DNA from 4 places in the Anoxybacillus sp. ST4 genome. Region 1 is predicted to be linked to each of the others. Evidence: riboswitches for the same ligand, from Rfam matches in the RefSeq annotation. Region 1 holds a riboswitch; each other region holds the start of a gene.

Region 1 (3,659 bases):
CGTTTAGCTCGCGAGTGTGAACAAATAGACCGATAGAACCGATCACGAAAAACGGAAAAAACAAGGAAACGTACGACCAACCGCGCATCGCTACGCTCCCCATAAGCCAGCCGATGACTTGACGTAGCTCTTCTCCACTTAGGGCAACCATGAGCGAAATGAGCGAACCGAAAAAAGCGTTCATCATAATACCAATTAAAACAATCGTCTCCATTGCCATATTTGGCTCGGCAAGACGAGCGAACAACAAAACGAACAACAATGTGATGAGTGCAAAAATAACGCTAACAATCGGCAACGTAAAACGCCCAAGAAACGGCAGATAAAGGTGAAAGAAAAAAACGATGACCGCTCCGACAGCTGCCCCAGATGAGACACCGATCGTGTACGGGTCAGCCAAAACGTTTTTCAATAGTCCTTGAAAAGCAACGCCCGCTATAGCTAAAGCTGCTCCGATGAGAAAAGCGAGCACAACCCTCGGTAGACGAATCGAAACAATGATTTGCGAATCGGTGGCAGGCACTGTCGGTGTATGAATCAATGTCCCCCATATAGAAGAAAAGGGAATCGATTGTGATCCAATCGATATCCCTAACAATATGGCAGCTATCGCAATGATTGATGCAACGATGTAATTATTGAAAAATGTCTGGATAAACGGCTTTGGCAATTTCTTCGACCCCTTCAGCTAAACGTGGTCCTGGACGAGAAACTAAATCCGAATTGACGTCATATACGCGTTTATTTTTAATGGCAGGGACGTCTTTCCATGCTGGGCGAGCGAGCACTTGCTCAACTGCGTTCGGCGTGTAATAACCGTACGTCGTAATAATGACATCCGGGTTTAACGCCACTGCATCTTCTTCTGTAAACATCGGCCATCCTTCTTGATCACCTGCCGCATTTTTCGCATGAATGATCGCTAACATTTCATCCATAAATGTTCCTTTTCCAGCTGTATAAATTTCTGGTGCAGGCGAGACTTCGATCCAAACGGTTGCTTCTTCTTTCACCTCTTTTGCTTTTTCAGCAATGGCATCGATTTTTTGCTTCATTTGTTTCACAACGTCCGATGCTTCTTTCGTTTTCCCTGTCGCTTTACCGATTAGTTCAATGGAAGCATACACGTCATTCAACGATGTAGCATTTGGCACAACAATGACTGTAATGCCCGCATCTTTCAATTGTTTTAATCCTTCTTCAGAGTTATGTGCACTTGACGCGTGTGCAAGCACAACGTCCGGCTGAAGTGCGATAATTTTTTCAACATTAAACTCCATGTCGCCGATTTTTTCTTTATTTTTCACATCTTCCGGATAGTTATCAAAATCGCTTACACCAACGATTTTGTCACCAAGTCCTAACGCATACGCAATTTCTGTATTGCTCGGGATAAGCGAAACGATCTTCGCTGGCTCCTTTTCAATCGTCACGTCACCAAACGCATCTTTTACTGTGACAGGAAATGCGACCTCCGCTACTTTCTCCTCTTGCTTTGTCTCTTTTGCCGGCTCTGCGTTATTCGCGCACGCCGCTAATCCGAGCGTCAGCACGAGCACCAAAAGCCATACATACTGTTTCCACTTTTTCATCGTTTTTCCCCCTCTTTATGTATATAAAAATAAAAAGCTCACCCCGAATGGAATGAGCTGGAAACAACAAAAGACAACCGTCACCTTTGTCGTTTCGACGTCTCACTCCCCGAAGACGCGAATGACGATGCAAAAAGGCAGGTCTACTGACTTATGCGTCATCCTACTTTGAAGCCTTCCCATACGAATTGTACAGTGGCGTCCTTCATTTCGTCAGCATTTACAGTTGCGGGGACAGTTCTGGACTTGCACCAGATTCCCTATTAAGTCTACTAGGTTTCCCATTCGACACCTTTTTGCAACGAACGTATACAATTGTCGAACAATTTTTACGTTTCTATCATAGCCGAAAACATCGCTTATGACAACAAAAATTTTCTATTTCAATGGAAGTGTAAATGTAAACATCGTTCCTTCGCCGAGCTTACTATGAACGGCGATCGTTCCTTTATGCGCCTCAACGATGTTTTTCGCAATCGCAAGACCTAATCCTGTGCCAGAGCGACCGCGTGTACGTGCTTTATCCGCTTTGTAAAAGCGCTCAAACACGAACGGCAAATCTTCTTCAGCAATGCCAGAGCCTGAGTCTCGAACAGAAATGCGCACCGCCTCTTCGTCCCCATCGACTATGACACGAACTTCCCCACCGTCATCTGTGTGACGAAGAGCATTATCAATTAAATTCGTCAGCACTTGTTCGATACGGTCAGGGTCAAGCAACACGACAAATTCTTCATTTATGTCCACGAGCAAGCGAACTCCTTTTTCTTTCGCTAACGCTTGAAACTTATGAATGATGCGCTCGGTGTATGAACGAAGCGGCACGCGCTCTTTATGAAGCGTTAAATGTCCTGCTTCCATACGCGCTAAATCAAGCAAGTCGTTAACGAGGCGACCCATGCGCAACGATTCATCATAAATGACTTTTGCCAATTCTTTCTTTTCTTCATCTGTCGCCGCGATGTCGTCGACAATGGCTTCACTATACCCTTGCAACATGGCGATTGGCGTTCGCAACTCATGCGAGACGTTGGCGATAAAATCTTTGCGCAACTTATCGAGCCGGCGTTCTTCTGTCATATCTCGAAGCACTGCAACCGCCCCGCGAATCACTTTGCCATTGTACAACGGCGTCATAACAATGACCCAATTGCGACCTTGTAAAGCAATTTCTGCTGCTTGTTCTTTCTCCTCCATGATGGCCTTTGTAAACAGTTCATTCACTTGGGGAGGAAGCGGCAGCAAGTCTTCACGATTCCCTTGTTCATAATACCAAGCTTGCAAAAAGCGGTCGGCAGGCGGATTCGTAACAAGCACTTCGCCATTTCGATTAAGTGTAATCACCCCGTCTGCCATGCTACTTAAAATGCTCGCTAGTTGCTCTTTTTCTTGATTTAACGCATTAATATGAAATTGTAATTGCCGACCCATCTGGTTAAACGCCATAGCCAGTTCCCCAATTTCATCATGGGTGACGATCGGCACTTTGGAATCGAATTTTCCGCGCGCCATTTCAAACGCGACTTGTCTCATTTTTCTAAGCGGTGCCGTAATTCTTGTCGATAAGAAAAAGGCAAATACCGTCGTTAACACAATAGCAATAAATGCAGCAAGAAAAATAAACTTCGTCGTTTGTTTTGTCGTTTCTTCTACAGCTTTTAGCGATTGATATACGAACACAGCACCGTTTCCATCAGATGTGCGAAGCGGCACACCAACAATAAACAACTCGTTATAAACCCGATTTCGCATCGTTTCGTTTGGCATCATCGCCCGTTTCACTACTTTCTTTCCATCAAATACGCGCGACAACTGCTTATCTTGTTGAACAAACGAAAGCGGCAAATCAACGAGCTGTTCATTTGGTGAGTACCAATAATGACGATCGTCAATAATAATCATTAGTTTGGATACATCATCAACCATCGTCCATGCAATTGAGCGAGCAAACTGCTCATCATGCTCGGCGACGACGCGGGCAACTTTTACTGCTTGTTGAGTGAGTTGCTCTCCCGTTTTTTCCAAATAATATTTTTCAAAAAAACTTAGCAACAAAATGGTTAAAAT
Region 2 (3,659 bases), on a different contig from region 1:
TAAATGAAAATGTCAGTTTAAATGTCGCCCGAAGTTTCGAAAGCTGATTGCGATACGCCCATTCGTCAAGCCAGCTAACCATTTCGTTTTCGCCCTCTATACAAGCCGATAATGTAGCCAATCACTCCCGCTCCAATTGCCGCCTGCAATGAAAATAGCAACGTTTCTACTTCCCCGCCGGGCGGTTCAAAAAACACATCGAACCACGGTTCATAATTGGGCGCAAGTTGTTGAATCATCTCCTCCGCAAGCGCATCCGCCCCAGCAAACTCCGTATGTTTTACAACGACGAGCGGCAAAACGATCAAAAGTGCGGCAAGGAAAAGCAATAGTCGATTGTTCATTCAACAGACGCCCCTTTCTGTTGCAATATATTTAATTCTTGTTTCGTGTACGTATGTAAAAAATTCCACACAACAACAGTCAGAAGCCCTTCGGTAATTGCAAGCGGTATTTGAGTGACAGCAAAAATAGAAGCAAACTTTAAGAACGCCCCCCATACCCCGCCTGTTGCGTCTGGAAATGCTAGCGCAAGTTGTATCGATGTCATCACATACGTAGCTAAATTGGCAAACATCGCCGCCACAAAAACAGAAAGGCGCATCGAAATGCGAAGCTTTTGGCATGCAACAAACAACACGTACGCTACAAACGGACCGATAACCGCCATCGAAAACGCATTTGCACCGAGCGTTGTCAATCCACCATGCGCAAGCAATAATGCTTGAAACATTAACACAGCCGTACCGATGACCGTCATGACGAACGGCCCAAATAACAGCGCACCGAGGCCTGTCCCTGTCGGATGCGAGCTGCTTCCTGTGACAGATGGAATTTTTAAAGCGGAAAGAACGAATGTAAATGCGGTCGCTAGCGCAAGCAACATTTTCATTTCCGGCTGTTGTTTTACGATGCGCGTCATCGTCCGTAAACCGACGAAGAAAAATGGCAAAAATAACAACCACCAAACGAGCGCCCAATGCCAAGGTAAAAATCCTTCCATAATGTGCATCGCATATACTGAAGGTGAAAGCGCAAATAAAACGTAGACAGTCAAGCATGTACAAACGATCCACCATGCGTTTCGCTTCATTTTTCTTTCCCCCTTGTCGCAACGCTATGTTCGGGCATAACAAATTCTGTATGTTCATACGTATACGTGACGTAATCGCGCAATATGTTCCCGTCACGTACATGATTGCGTACAATGTCCCTCCCTATTTGTTCATCAATCGTACGATACCAAACACCTTCTGGATAAACGATGACGACACATGCATCTTCGCAGCGACCGTTGCATCGTGTACGCGTCGTATGAACGCGCCCATGTAACTGCAACCGATCAATTTCATCGCGAATCGCTTGCGTCACCTCTTCTCCTCCTTTTCTCATGCAGCTTCCTCCGTTGCAAATAAGCACGTGATGTGTCGTTCCTTGTAAATTCCATGTTGCCATATATGTCGCCCCTTTTTTCCAAAATAAAAAAGCACCTCTAGGTAGAGGTGCAGAAAAAAACGAAATATTCAAACAATCATGCATTCACAACCGTTGTATCTCTTATGGCGATTTCTTATCATGTATTCACAACCGTTGCTTTCCATCGTCTCCGCACGTCCACCTATATTCCCGTAGGCAGCCGACGTATCGCAAGCAGGCAGGTCTCCTGGCTTAGGTTCATCATTTCGTTGCGCCTTCCCAAAAATCAGTGGCATATTGCAACGAAACTCCCCATCACAGTGGCGGGTACCGCGACGGCTTTGCACCGTTCTTCCCTTTTAAGCATACGGACGTATGCACCGTACTTGCTCATCGTATATATTTTTCAAAGAGCGTAAATGTTAAGAATATAATACACCATTTTTTTCTTCTCGCCTAGCCTGTTTATAAAAAAAGAGCACCTTCCTATTCAGAAGGTGCTTTGTAATAATCGCACGAAAACCGTTTGACGAGCGTATGCGGAATAATGATGCGTTTAATTGGCTCATTCGGGTTTTCGATTTGTTGAATTAAATTTCTTGCTGCTTCAAAGCCGAGCTGGAAAATGTTAATGTCTACCGATGTTAATGGCGGACGGGAAATTTCTGATAAAAGCACGTTGTTAAAGCTCACGATCGACAAATCGGCTGGTACGCTTAACCCCATTTCCGCAAGCGTATTTAACACACCGAGCGCCATCAAATCGTCGGCGACAACGAGCGCAGTTGGCGGTTCTTTCAATGAAAGCAACCCTTTCATCGCCTCTTGGCCGCCTTCTTTTAAAAATTCTTCATGCACGATGTAATCTTTTCGATACGAAAGACTAGCCGATTTCAATGCTTTTTCATATCCGCGCAAACGATCCATCGTCACGATGAGATTTACATTTCCTCCGACAAAAGCGATGCGTTCATGACCGAGCTCAATTAAATATTCCGTCGCCTCGCGCGCGGCGCGAACGTTATCGTTATCAACGTGCGTAATTTGCTCCGCTTTTTTATGCGGTTTACCGATGACGACAAACGGCACGTCTTCTTTTTGTAAATACGCCATAATTTTATCGTTCGCGCGCGAATACAGCAAAATGACCCCATCGACGCGTTTTCCTTGCACCATATGGACGACGCCTTCATAAATTTCCGCTTCCGTCTCCCCTGTCGACAACTGCAACGCATATTGTCGATCATGCACCGCTTTGCTAATGCCGCGAATGACTTCTGGGAAAAACGGGTTTTGAAACGCTTTATCGGCTGAGCTTGGCATAATTAAGCCGATCACTTGCGTCGATTTATTTGCTAAACTGCGGGCGATAAAATTCGGATGATAGCCGAGCTCTTTCATCGCTTCGCGCACTTTTTTCTTCGTCTTTTCACTAATGCGCGGACTGTCAGCAATGACGCGCGAAACGGTCGATGGTGCCACGTTCGCTCGTTTCGCTACATCTTTAATCGTTACTGTCATAAAAATCCCCCATCTCTTACAAAACAAACGTGTTTGTCGCTTCATCGACAAATCTTTGTTCACCGTTGACTATTACCGTTGACGGCACATGTCCAACAAACACGACACGCATACGCCACGGCGGTTGATACGTCCCTTCCGCTTCGACGTGAAAATGAACTGTATCGTGTGAAAATACCGCACGAATGTGCATGTTCACATACTCTCCTTTTTCGTACGCAAACGTTGTGCCGTCATCATCGTATAACGTATATGATGATGTTCCTTCCTCCATCGTATACACATACAACGTCAACTGTTCGTCCGCAATGGACGTCGATTGTTTTACTTCGGCGTGGGCAATCATCGCCCCTTCTTTTACAAATATCGGCAACCGATCGAGCGGCGCTTCAACGATGTACCTTCTTCCACCTTCAAATCGCTCTTTCGTCCAATAATCGATCCAGCGTCCTTCTGGAAAATAAACGATGCGATGCTTCGTATATGGGCGAACGATCGGTGCGACCATCACTTGTTCGCCAACCATAAACTGATCGGATATGTTCCACGTCTCAGCATCGTCCGGATATTCTAACATGAGCGGGCGCATCATCGGCACACCTGTTTGGTATGCTTCAAAACATAACGTGTACAAATGTGGAAGCCACTCGTAGCGCAACTCAATATATCGCTTCACTATCTGTTCATATGTTTCACCGAACGCCCACGGTTCTTGACGGGCG
Region 3 (3,659 bases), on a different contig from region 1:
CAAGTACATATTTTAGAAATAAGACTTCCTTATTTTAAAAATTATTCGATATATATGAAATAATTTAATTTTTATACATGTAAAACTATAACAAAAAAAAAAAAAAAAAATCAATACTTTTTAACATAAAATTATCAATAAAATATCAATATTAACTTAAAAGAAAAATATAACCATTAACTACGGCGGTAACTATTCAGCCTATTACTAGTTACTTTGCTAGAAGACAACACGAAAAGAGCATTTTCTCTTTCAGAAAACATCCTGACTAGGTGGAAACAAATAGGCAGTGAAAATGGCCTTGAAGCAACTACTAAAGAATATCTCATACTCGTTTCTTCGGTTTTTTGATCGTGGAGATGATGCTACGCACAAGACCAAAGACGTGTACATCTTCTTCTCTACGAAAGGTGCCGGAAATACACTGCTTAATCTTGGCCATCTACAATCCCGTTCTACCTAGTTATTGCCACAGGGAACATGAGAATCACGAAAGAAACGGAGACTTCGGCTTGATATTTCTGTAGCCGATCAAGCAACTTTCAGGCTGCTTTGCTACCCGTTCGGGAGCCTCCTTTTTGGAGAAGCAAGATCCAGTAGGCCAGCGCCATGACGAAGGAAACGCTCATATCTTCGATACTGCCGAACCCGTTCGCCGCTCAATCATCCGCCAGTCTGGTCCACCTCCTGCTTCATCTCGAGAAGAAGATCCATCAGGTCTTTCGCCCATCCATGTTCATGGAGCTCCCATATCACTTGAAGTTCAAAGAGAAGATGGGAGTTGCACAACGCATGTTGAGCTTGGAGATACCGAAAATACGGCTTCCATACGTCATGCATCATCGTTCACTCGTAAAAGGGAAGAAACCTAATGTTATTCATCACTTCCTTGCCCCGTTTTGGATGGTAGGCATACCACTCGCTTGATCGTTACTTGTGACATGAAGCAGTTTCGTTTTCCCTGCAACTGAAAGCCTATTTCATCTACGTGAAGAACGCGAGAAACCAACAACACCTTATGAAAAAGGGGACGAATGTCGGCCAGACATTCGCCGGCTTCCCGGTTGATCTTTACCAGCGTCCCTTCGCTGATCCAATGACTAACAACATCTTTAATGAGCTCTGCCGTCTGGTGATAAGGAAGCAATTGATATTTTGTGAGATAAACAAGCAGTGCTTTGACTCTTAGTTCATATTGTACTGGGTTCGTGACGCGGACAGGAAACTCCGCTTGGTGAAGACGATGACAATGGTGATAAAACTTGACTTCACATTCTTGCTGGGTGACTTCCATCGGCAAAGTTGGAAAGTCCCATACTTGTCGGGTAAGGCATTGATGGACCGGCACCTGTTCTAGCGATGCCCCGCACGCATCCTTGGCATTGGGTTACTCGGTGTACAACGATATGGTGCGGGTTAGCCACCTTTTGGAGCATATACCTCCGATGTCCGATCTGTCCACCTGGGCGCTTGCCTGTTTTCTTCCGCAAGGAGGTTCGAAGGACGAAACGGATCGGAAGAAGGCGACAAATAGCTGTTAGTACTGTTTTTTTCGTGCGTCCAACTACTCGCCCCCGTTATTGTAATTGTTCGATTTGATTCATTAATGTTTTGACTAATTACACAACAGCTTTAGGTCCTTGATGATACACGGCTAGAATTTATTCTTCTTTCATCGTCTTCACCTCTCCTGTCGATTAGTGATACCTTTAGACAGGAAATAGAAAGTTTTAAACGTATCTTTCTAACTTTCTCTAGTTGGAGGCTGAATAGTTACCTACGGCGTTACATCTCTCAAAACTCCACACGAGAAAATATTTCAGTTGAAAAAAACAAAAAGTTCGTTTATTCTGAATTTTATACAACAAAATAATAAGTTCACGCAACAGGTGGTTCACACATGCTGTGAATCTTAAAAGGGAAGTTTGGTGAAAATCCAACACGGTCGCGCCACTGTGATGCAGAGCTGTTTATCATCATCCACTGTTTCACGCGAAATGGGAAGGAGATAAACGGCGATGAAGCTAAGTCAGGAGACCTGCCTGTTGTATGCACTTACGACCTACGCGTCATAGGGAGGAGTGAGGACATATGATGTTGAGGCACTTCACGTATCTCAATACGAGTTAGCTATGCCCTCCTTCTGTTTGGAAGGGGGTTTTTCTGCTTGATTGGGATAAAATAACTGGAGGTGCTTGTATATGTTAATCTACAGTTCGAATGTAGGATATCCACGTATTGGAGAAAAGAGGGAATGGAAAAAAGCATTAGAATCTTTTTGGAATGGGCAAATGAACGAAGAGCAGTTCACAAAAACGATGGAAACGATTCGACTTGATTCGATTCGCAAACAAGTCGAGAAAGGAATTGATCTCATTCCGATCGGAGATTTTTCCTTATACGATCACGTGTTAGATACAGCATTTATGTTCGGATATATTCCAGAGCGATTCAAACAAATAGTTAATCCGCTAGAGCAATACTTTGCGATGGCGCGTGGCACGAACGGACAACATGCCCTTGAAATGACGAAATGGTTTAATACAAATTATCACTACATCGTTCCTGAAATCGGGCAAACTAAGCCGAAATTGGTGGAAAATCGGCTATTGAAAGAATACAAACTAATAAAAGAAACGTTCCATATTGAAGCAAAGCCTGTGTTACTTGGACCGATTACATTTCTTTTACTTTCGAAACAATACGATCGCAACGAATGGCGAAAGCATCTTGCACACTTAGTTCCTGTTTATGTGGAATTGTTAAAACAACTAGGTGAGGCTGGAGTGTCGTTCGTACAAATGGATGAACCGATTCTCGTTCAAGATATAGACGATGATATCATCAACGCATTTCATCATGTATACAACGTTTTTCACCGCGATATACCGAACATAAATATTATTTTACAAACGTATTTTGCTAGCGTATCTCATTACCGTGAAGTTGTTGCTTTGCCTGTCGCAGGCATTGGGCTTGATTTTGTTCATGATGATGGCGAAAACATGGAAGACATAAATACTTACGGATTTCCGAAAGATAAAATATTAGTTGCTGGTATTGTCGACGGCCGAAATGTATGGAAAAGTTCGCTTGTGCAAAAAGCGAAGCTCCTTCATCATTTAGCAGGCGTTTCTGAACAACTGATCATTCAACCGTCTTGCAGCTTAATACATGTCCCTGTCACAACAAAACATGAACATACGTTACCAACAGAACTTGCTAGTACTTTATCATTTGCGGATGAAAAATTAGATGAAATACGTATGTTGACAGAGCATATGAAAGGAAACGTAACGATCGACGAGCTAATCAAATACGATGAACAAACAACCGTTTATTTTTCCAAGTTCCGTCAATCTAAACAAACAGACGATATCACAACCGTTCCATTAAACCGAACATCTTACAGCGAAAGACAAAAAGCACAACGAGCCCATTTGCAGCTTCCACTTTTGCCGACAACGACAATTGGCAGTTTTCCACAAACGAGCGACGTGCGCCAAGCTCGGATGAAATGGAAAAAGGGGGAGTGGAAAGACGAAAGGTACAAATCGTTTATCAAGAAAGAAATTGAAAAATGGATCGATATTCAGGAACAACTACAGCTCGATGTACTTGTCCATGGCGAATTCGAGCGCACAGACATGGTCGAGTTT
Region 4 (3,659 bases), on a different contig from region 1:
AATTGCTCGATATTTTTTGTTCGTTATGACCGCCTGTAACACTTCGATGCGGTTTTCGTTTAAGTCGATGACGTTATCTAACATGCGAACTTGAATAGGAATCAACCGCTCTAATACATCGTCTTGTACCGCACGAGCTAAATGAATGCTTGATAAGTTACATACGACAAAGTCGCCCGGTTTTTTATGGACAATAATTTCTCCATCTTGTGTGTATTCTTTTGTTACTGTAGTAGCTGACATATTTTGCATAATTTCGGTGCACAAATTAGACGAATAAATCATTCCTGCATGTTTATTTGGGTTCATGCGATTCGCTTCGTCGCGATAAAACATATACGGCGTTCCTGTTTCTAATTGTGATTTCATGATACGTTTCATAATTTCAATGGCAGGTACACGCTCTTTACTCAAGTCAGGATGGTTGACACATTCTTCGTATTTTTCTCGGAATGAGCCTGAACCACGTTGTTCATCGTAAAAATCTTCAAGTCCTAATGGGTTTCCGTCTTTGTCTTTCCAACCCATCACTTGTTTCACTTCATGCGGGTCGAATAAATACCAATCACCACGTTTTTCGACTTGCTCCATAAATAAATCAGGAATGCATACACCGTAAAATAAGTCATGGCATTTTTGTCGCTCATCGCCATTGTTCAGCTTCGCATCTAAAAAAGAGAAAATGTCTTTATGCCAAACGTCTAAATAGACGGCAATCGAACCTTGACGTGTTCCTAATTGGTCTACGGATACCGCTGTATTATTTAATTGTCGCATCCACGGAATGACACCAGATGATACACCTTTAAATCCTTTAATATCAGAATTTCTTGCACGAATTTTCCCTAAATACACACCAATTCCACCGCCGCCTTTAGATAGGCGTGCAACGTCTGTATTCGATTCGTAAATGCCAATAAGACTGTCATCGACTGTATCAATAAAGCAGCTTGAAAGCTGTCCATAAGACTTTCCTGCGTTTGCATACGTTGGTGTCGCTACTGTCATATATTGATTAGATAATGCCCAATACGCTTCTTTTACAAGTTCCATGCGCTTTTCTTTCTTTTCGTTAGCCATGAGTGTTAGTGCAATCGTTAAAAAGCGCTCTTGTGGCAATTCGTAAATCTCACCATTGTAGCCTTTTGCTAAATAACGATCAACTAATGTTTTTAAGCCGATATATGTAAATCGTTCATCTTTTTTCGGATCGATCCATGCGCTCGCTTCTTGTAACTCCTCTTTCGTATATTGTTCAAGTAAAAATGAATCGTAAATGCCAAAATCGCAGAGCGTTGTTTGCAATTCATAAAAGTAGCGGTATGTTTCGGATGCATTGTAGCCGCGGTTTGTAGCTGCTTCATCGTATAGTTGTTGTAAATAGAGGCGAGCCGCTACAAATGTCCAATCTGGTTGTTCGACGGTGATTTCATCAAGTGCATTTAAAATGAGTTTGTTCATCATGTCGTCGTATTTTCGTGTGTGCGCAAGTGCACGCACGGTACGCTCGATGTACCGCTCACTCGATAAGTGTGGAAAGTCTTTGAAAATATGAGACAATAGTGTGCGAATCGTTTCTTCATTTACTTCAGTTCGTTCTTTTATGTGCATCATGTAAAATCCCTTCCCCTTATAAAATAAAAAACATCCGCTTTTGTTGAGCGGATGAAACGATGGAAAAAGGCACGCTTTCACCATCGTTTCATCTTCTCAATCCCCGAAGAATATGAAACGATACAAGCAAGGCAGGTCTCCTGACTCGCGCTTCATCCTACTTTGGATTCCTTCCCATATATGCGCCACAAAAGCTGACATATACAGTGGTGTTGTTTCCATTTCGTCTGCGCACACAGTTGCGGGGACAGTTCTGGATTCGCACCAGATTCCCTATTAAGTCCGTTCGGACACCTTTGCTTGTTGGTTACAATATATAGTTATTATATTGTTTATATATCACAATATGTTGTATGAAAAACGTTTACGTTTAAAACTATAGCGAAAAATCTCAACATTTGCAATCATTATTTTTCATCATTTGCTAAATAACGACGATCTTTCATAAACAGACGCCAAAAATAAATGAAACCTGGAAATAAAATTGCAAAGCCGACGATATATGTGATGAAAAGGGCGCGAAACGTATTGGGATGCGTAAATCCCGATTCGATCGTCACATCTGGATAAATCATATACGGTAAGTGGGCTTTCCCGTACGCGTAACTTGCACAAAAATATTGTAATACAATTGCTACAACCGCAAGACGCGGCATTCCGCGCACCGTTTTCTGCTTCCGTGAAGGAAGAAAAAGCGCTGCACCAGCTAGGAGAAATAGAACGACGGAAGCGGCAAGCCACGGCCAATGCGTTATCATTCCGTCGTATAACCAACGTGCTTCATGTCGCATCGTGACCATAATGAACAGCGAAGAAAGAAGGGCAAACGGTCCGATAATCAGTGCATCTCGCCGATAAATTGCATATGCTTCTGCTTCGTTAGCTTCGTTTGAGTAATCCGCAAGCAAAAGGGAAGAAAGAAAAAGTGTACTCGTAATCGCAAAAGCGATAAACGCATATTCATGCGGGCTTGTAAATAAGCGATCAAGGCGAAGACGACTGACGCCATCTATTGTTTCGACGAAAGATCCGTGTGTAATCGGCAAGACACTAATTAAAAACGCAGGGATCAATAAGCCGCTCATACCAGAAATGTAAACAAGCACTTTTTCATACTTAGGAGCAACGTGCGAAAAAACGAGAAAGGCGCTACGAACGGTAAGCAAAAGTAAAATGATGCTGCCGGGTATGAGTAAAATCGTCCCGAGTATAAACGTTGCCCCTGGGAAAAAGCTGACGAGTGCCACGACGATAGCAACGATAAATACGTTTGTTACTTCCCATGTCGGAGACAAATATCTATTGGCGATTTTTGTAGCTTTCGTCTGCGGGCGATGAATGTAGATCATCGACCAGAAGCCAGCTCCAAAGTCCATTGTCGCCATGACTGCGTAAATAAAAATAAATCCCCATAAAATCGAAATAGCAATTAATTCATCTGTCATCGTCTTGCTCCTTTCTACATGTGCGCACATAAGTCGTGCTCAATCGGGTGGCGGCGGAAATATGAACGTAAGACGAGAACGACCGCGATGAGTAAAAATACGTAAATGGACGTAAATAAAAGAAAGAGCGTCCCTAAATTCGTTGCTTGCGTCACAGCTTCTGCTGTTGTCATCATGCGATAAATAACCCATGGCTGTCTGCCTGTGCAAGCGAAAATCCAACCAAATTCAATGCCGAGTAAGGCAAGCGGGCCAGCGGTCACAACTGTCCACATAAACCAGTTTGGAAATCCTTTTTCCCTTCTCATTCGATGCCAAACAAATCCAACGATCGAAAGGAGGAGAAGAAACATGCCGATGCCAACCATGGCGTTAAAGAGAGTATGGACGAACAAAGGTGGCCACCATTCTTCTGGAAAGTCATTTAATCCGACAACGACAGTATCAAACCGATTGCCAGCTAAAAAGCTAAGTAGCCAAGGAATTTCAATCCCCCATTTGACTGTTTGTGTTTCGCGATCTGTAAAGCCACCAATGACGAGCGGAGCGTGCGACTGTGTTTCAAATAATCCTTCAGCAGCTGCTAGTTTCTCTGGTTGA

The links. Region 1 has a riboswitch for cobalamin ahead of K1I44_RS00570 (ABC transporter substrate-binding protein). Riboswitches for the same ligand answer to the same signal wherever they lie in the genome.
Region 2: another riboswitch for cobalamin. It lies ahead of K1I44_RS05910 ((2Fe-2S) ferredoxin domain-containing protein); the one in region 1 lies ahead of K1I44_RS00570 (ABC transporter substrate-binding protein).
Region 3: another riboswitch for cobalamin. It lies ahead of metE (5-methyltetrahydropteroyltriglutamate--homocysteine S-methyltransferase); the one in region 1 lies ahead of K1I44_RS00570 (ABC transporter substrate-binding protein).
Region 4: another riboswitch for cobalamin. It lies ahead of K1I44_RS02335 (ribonucleoside-diphosphate reductase subunit alpha); the one in region 1 lies ahead of K1I44_RS00570 (ABC transporter substrate-binding protein).

What each region holds. Positions count from the first base shown of each region.
Region 1 covers NZ_JAHZOE010000001.1:95,571-99,229, forward strand. The annotation lists gene K1I44_RS00565 (FecCD family ABC transporter permease) at 1-670, opposite strand, end outside; gene K1I44_RS00570 (ABC transporter substrate-binding protein) at 636-1,592, opposite strand; cobalamin riboswitch at 1,712-1,903, opposite strand; gene K1I44_RS00575 (ATP-binding protein) at 1,971-3,659, opposite strand, start outside.
Region 2 covers NZ_JAHZOE010000005.1:112,498-116,156, forward strand. The annotation lists gene K1I44_RS05895 (CbiQ family ECF transporter T component) at 1-82, opposite strand, end outside; gene K1I44_RS05900 (energy-coupling factor ABC transporter substrate-binding protein) at 75-344, opposite strand; gene K1I44_RS05905 (energy-coupling factor ABC transporter permease) at 341-1,093, opposite strand; gene K1I44_RS05910 ((2Fe-2S) ferredoxin domain-containing protein) at 1,090-1,455, opposite strand; cobalamin riboswitch at 1,637-1,817, opposite strand; gene K1I44_RS05915 (LacI family DNA-binding transcriptional regulator) at 1,903-2,937, opposite strand; gene K1I44_RS05920 (glycoside hydrolase family 31 protein) at 2,954-3,659, opposite strand, start outside.
Region 3 covers NZ_JAHZOE010000034.1:7,982-11,640, forward strand. The annotation lists gene K1I44_RS15620 (hypothetical protein) at 579-872, shown strand; gene K1I44_RS13645 (IS66 family transposase) at 875-1,294, opposite strand; cobalamin riboswitch at 1,871-2,060, shown strand; gene metE (5-methyltetrahydropteroyltriglutamate--homocysteine S-methyltransferase) at 2,202-3,659, shown strand, end outside.
Region 4 covers NZ_JAHZOE010000002.1:26,323-29,981, forward strand. The annotation lists gene K1I44_RS02335 (ribonucleoside-diphosphate reductase subunit alpha) at 1-1,614, opposite strand, end outside; cobalamin riboswitch at 1,729-1,927, opposite strand; gene K1I44_RS02340 (cytochrome d ubiquinol oxidase subunit II) at 2,022-3,059, opposite strand; gene K1I44_RS02345 (cytochrome ubiquinol oxidase subunit I) at 3,074-3,659, opposite strand, start outside.